One region of the Bradyrhizobium sp. BLXBL-03 genome, then DNA from elsewhere that is predicted to be linked to it. Evidence: riboswitches for the same ligand, from Rfam matches in the RefSeq annotation. Region 1 holds a riboswitch; the other holds the start of a gene.
The links. Region 1 has a riboswitch for cobalamin ahead of ACNJX9_RS26550 (DUF1636 family protein). Riboswitches for the same ligand answer to the same signal wherever they lie in the genome.
Positions count from the first base shown of each region.

Region 2: it holds a riboswitch for cobalamin, as region 1 does, so the genes downstream of both, metE (5-methyltetrahydropteroyltriglutamate--homocysteine S-methyltransferase) here and ACNJX9_RS26550 (DUF1636 family protein) in region 1, are expected to answer to the same signal.

Region 1 covers NZ_CP182470.1:5,503,844-5,506,038, reverse strand. The annotation lists gene ACNJX9_RS26560 (cobyric acid synthase) at 1-375, opposite strand, end outside; gene cobO (cob(I)yrinic acid a,c-diamide adenosyltransferase) at 381-1,016, opposite strand; cobalamin riboswitch at 1,056-1,275, shown strand; gene ACNJX9_RS26550 (DUF1636 family protein) at 1,372-1,746, shown strand; gene cobW (cobalamin biosynthesis protein CobW) at 1,743-2,195, shown strand, end outside.
Region 2 covers NZ_CP182470.1:6,945,906-6,948,100, forward strand. The annotation lists gene ACNJX9_RS33125 (TauD/TfdA dioxygenase family protein) at 1-208, opposite strand, end outside; cobalamin riboswitch at 936-1,160, shown strand; gene metE (5-methyltetrahydropteroyltriglutamate--homocysteine S-methyltransferase) at 1,267-2,195, shown strand, end outside.

The DNA of each region.
Region 1 (2,195 bases):
GCGCGCCTTCAACCGCCCAAAGCTCTCAAGCACTGCGCCCATCAAGGAGGGCTTCATCGCCGCATATTCGCGCGCGCGTGCGGTCGCGATGCGCTTTCCCTGCACGATCACCTGCGCACCGACATCGGTCTCGGGCTTGAGCAGCACCGGGTTCATGTCGGTGTGCGGCTCGACGCCGGCCGCGAGCGCCTGCAATGCCTGGGCGCGGCCGATCTCGCCGCCGTCGACGGTGACGGCGGCATTGTTCGACATGTTCTGCGGTTTGAAGGGGAGCACACGCAAACCGCGGCGCGTGAAGGCGCGCGCGAGGCCGGCGACGATGAGCGATTTGCCCACGTCCGAGCCGGCCCCCTGGATCATCAGCGCGCGTGCCATCGACTTCAGAACTCGACGCCGGGCTGCGCCTTGATGCCGGAGCGGAACGGATGCTTCACCAGCGTCATCTCGGTGACGAGATCGGCGGTCTCGATCAGCTCGTCCTTGGCATTGCGTCCCGTGAGCACGACATGCGTCATCGGCGGCCTCGACGTCTTGAGGAAATCGACGACCTCTGCGATGTCGAGATAGTCGTAGCGCAGCGCGATGTTGATCTCGTCGAGCACGACCATGCGCAGGCTCTCATTGAGAATCAGCTCCTTCGCCTTCTCCCAGCCGGCGCGCGCCGCCGCGATGTCGCGGGCGCGGTCCTGCGTCTCCCAGGTGAAGCCTTCGCCCATGGCGTGGAACTGGCAGAGCTCGCCGAAATGGCCGGTGAGCAGGCGCCGCTCGCCGGTATCCCAGGCGCCCTTGATGAACTGCACCACCGCGCAGGGCAGGCCATGGGCGACACAGCGCACGATCATGCCGAAGGCGGAGGACGACTTGCCCTTGCCGGCGCCGGTGTGGACGATGATGAGGCCCTTTTCTCCGCTCTTGGTCGCCATGATCTTGTCGCGGGCGACCTTGATCTTCGCCATCTTGGCGGCGTGCTTGGCGTCGGTTTCATCTGCCGTTTCGGTCTCCGGCTCGCTCGTCATCGGATCGGTCCTTCGGCTTGACAAGAGGCGGCCGGGGGCAAATGGTGCTCCGGCGTTGGTTCCTGTCCTATGACAGGCGAAGAGGGAATGCGATAGGGTCCGAATCGGCAAGATTTGGGTCCAAAATGCAGCCGCCCCCGCGACCGTGACCGGAGAGATGCCCAAAGCCACTGATCCCCTGAAGGGATCGGGAAGGCGGGGATCGAAGGGGAAACCCTGCTCCGCAAGCCGGGAGACCTGCCAGCGCGGACGATTTGTGGACCGGCGGACGGGGTGTTCCGCGACGGGGAAACGGGCCTTCGCAAGGATGGTCCGTGGGCCTCTTCGCCTCCCGCTGATACTTCTGGAAGAGGCGATGACTGTCACACTGCATGTCTGCATCACCTGCCGCGCCGGCCAGACGCTGGGCGAGGGCGAGGTCACGCCCGGCAAGCGCCTGCATGGTGCGATCCTCGAAGCCGGCGTGCCCGAGGGTGTGACCGTGGTTCCCGTCGAATGCCTGTCGGCATGCAGCCAGGGCTGCTCGGTCGCACTCAGCGCGCCCGGCCGCTGGTCGTATGTCTATGGCCGCCTGACGGATGCCAACGCGCAGGAAGTCGTCGCCGGCGCCGCCGCCTATGCCGCCGCGCCCGATGGTCTCGTGCCCTGGCGCAGCCGGCCCGAAATCTTCCGCAAGCAGTCGCTTGCCCGCATCCCCCCTATCGCCGTGTTGCCGGAGGCCGCCGAATGAACTCGCTCGCAAAAGTCCCTGTGACCGTGGTCACGGGTTTTCTCGGCTCCGGCAAGACCACGCTGATCCAGCATTTGCTCAGCAATGCGGGCGGGAAGAAGCTCGCCGTGCTCGTCAACGAGTTCGGCAGCGAGGGCGTGGATGGCGAGATCCTGAAATCCTGTGCCGACGCGAATTGCCCGGAAGAGAACATCGTCGAGCTCGCCAATGGCTGCATCTGCTGCACCGTCGCCGACGATTTCATTCCGACCATGGAGCAGCTGCTGGCGCGCCCCGTGCGGCCCGATCACATCCTGATCGAGACCTCGGGGCTGGCGCTGCCAAAACCGCTGCTCAAGGCTTTCGATTGGCCGGAAATCCGCTCGCGCATCACGGTCGACGGCGTGATTGCGCTCGCCGATGCCGAGGCCGTCGCGGCCGGCCGGTTCGCCCCGGATCCGGATGCGGTC
Region 2 (2,195 bases), 1.4 Mb from region 1:
AGCGCTCCTGCTCCGCATCATCAAGGTGCTCCTGTTGGCGAAAGAAGATAACCTTGTGCTCCAACAATAGCTCATTGATCGAGGCGATCGTCTGCTCCGGCAAATCGCCCGACAGCTTAATATTTCGGATTTCCGCACCGATGCGCGCTGCCCGTTTGATGATATCCGCGCAAGGAATGACATTGTTCGACAAGACCGTTGCAGTCATGGCTCCGGCGCCTCCAATTTTGCGGTTGCCACGGGATCACATTATTCAACTCGAAAGAGCGACGAACGCCAAATGGGGCTGCATGGCGGGATCCTTCATAGCCCGTGATGCAGCGGCGAGCCCTTGCTTGAGCTCTTCACGCGATCTCGGGTAGGTTAGTTCGGCGTTCGCGAAGGTCTTGATTTAAAATTGACCATTACGTCAGTTCGATCAATTGCCAGCATTGGTAGTTGACCGAGGCGAGAGCTCCGCAGTTCGCTGAGTGATTGATATTTCGTCCACTACCGAGTGAATTTGAAAAAGGCAATGAGAGCGGCTTTGTGATCGACTTAGAGGGGCGGTCTAAGCGATCCAGATTGCCGCGCTAAAGAGTCGCAGCGGTGACACCGAAGCGGAACTACCCAAAAAGCACTCCATTGCTCTCCATGCGCAATGTCTAGAAAAGGTCGGCGATAAGGAAACGCTGGTCAAGGTTCTTAACCCTTTGTCGAGTTGTGCGTTTTGTGTGGCGTGGTTTCACAGCAGCGGCGTTTCCCAGGCCCGGGCTACTCGATAATCACTAGCCGATACGAGCGTCGTGTGACCAACAACAGCGCGATTGCAAGCGTTGGTATTACGGCCAACCTCGTCGATCACATGCAAGCGCCCCGAGCCTGATACTACGATTGCTCCGGGGAGCTCGACGCGTCTATTGGCATCTCCGGGTTGACGAACCGCTTGCGTTGCAGATAATCGCAGGCGTCGAGGTTCTCTAGATCTAGCTTGATCTGGAGCTAAGAGGGAAGCCGGTGCGCTTTCGATTCGTTCAGGATCAAAGCAATGCCGGCGCTGCCCCCGCAACTGTAAGCGGCGAGCCCGTATCCAAACGCGTCACTGAAGCAAACGCTTCGGGAAGGCCGGATGCAGGCGATGACCCGCGAGCCAGGAGACCTGCCCCGACAACATAATCGTCCACGGGCGGGGTGTCCGGTGGTACGCCTAGCAGCAGGCCTCGCTTTGGCGGCCTTCCTGCCTGCGTTCCGCCATGGCCTTTGCCCCCACACAATGGGGATAAAGCTATGTCTCTTCTCTCACTTCCTGTCGCGACCCTCGGCATGCCGCGTATTGGGCCACGCCGTGAGCTCAAGCTGGCGCTCGAAGGCTACTGGGCTGGCAAGATCAGCGATCAGCAGCTCCTTGAAGCTGCAGCCGGTCTTCGTGTCGCCAATTGGGCACGTCAGAATCTGTTGGGCGTCACTATCATCCCGTCTAATGACTTTTCACTGTATGACCAGATTCTCGACACGAGCGTCACGGTCGGCGCCATTCCTGAGGCGTATGGCTGGGAGAGTGGTCCCGTCTCGCTGAAGACCTATTTCACCATGGCGCGGGGCTCGCAAGACCAGGACCGAGAGGCGAGCTGGGCTCACACCGGTCAAGGCCTTGGCGCCTCTGCGCAGGAGATGACTAAGTGGTTCGATACCAATTACCACTACATGGTACCAGAATTCCATAAAGGACAGACCTTCAAGCTCTCTTCCCGCAAGCCGATCGAGGAATATGAGGAGGCGAAAGCCCTCGGCTATCAGACGCGTCCTGTCTTGGTGGGACCAGTCACCTTCTTGAAACTAGGCAAGAGCGTCGATCCAGCGTTTGATCCGATTTCGCTGCTCGATAGCCTCGTGCCCGTCTATGTCGAAGTTCTTAAAGAACTGGCGAAACGTGGAGCCGAGTGGGTCCAGCTTGATGAGCCCTATCTGGTGCTTGATCTGGACGAAACCACGCGGAATGGACTCCAGCGCGCCTACGGGCGTCTCGCCGAGGAGGTGCCTGGCATCAAGGTCATGCTTGCAACTTACTTCGGAGCAATCGGCGACAATTTGGCGACCGCTCTGAAGCTGCCGTTGGCCGGACTGCACGTCGATCTTGTTCGCGCTCCGGAGCAATTGAGGCAGATTGAATACGGCGCCCGCGCGGATCTCGTAATTTCACTCGGCGTCATCGACGG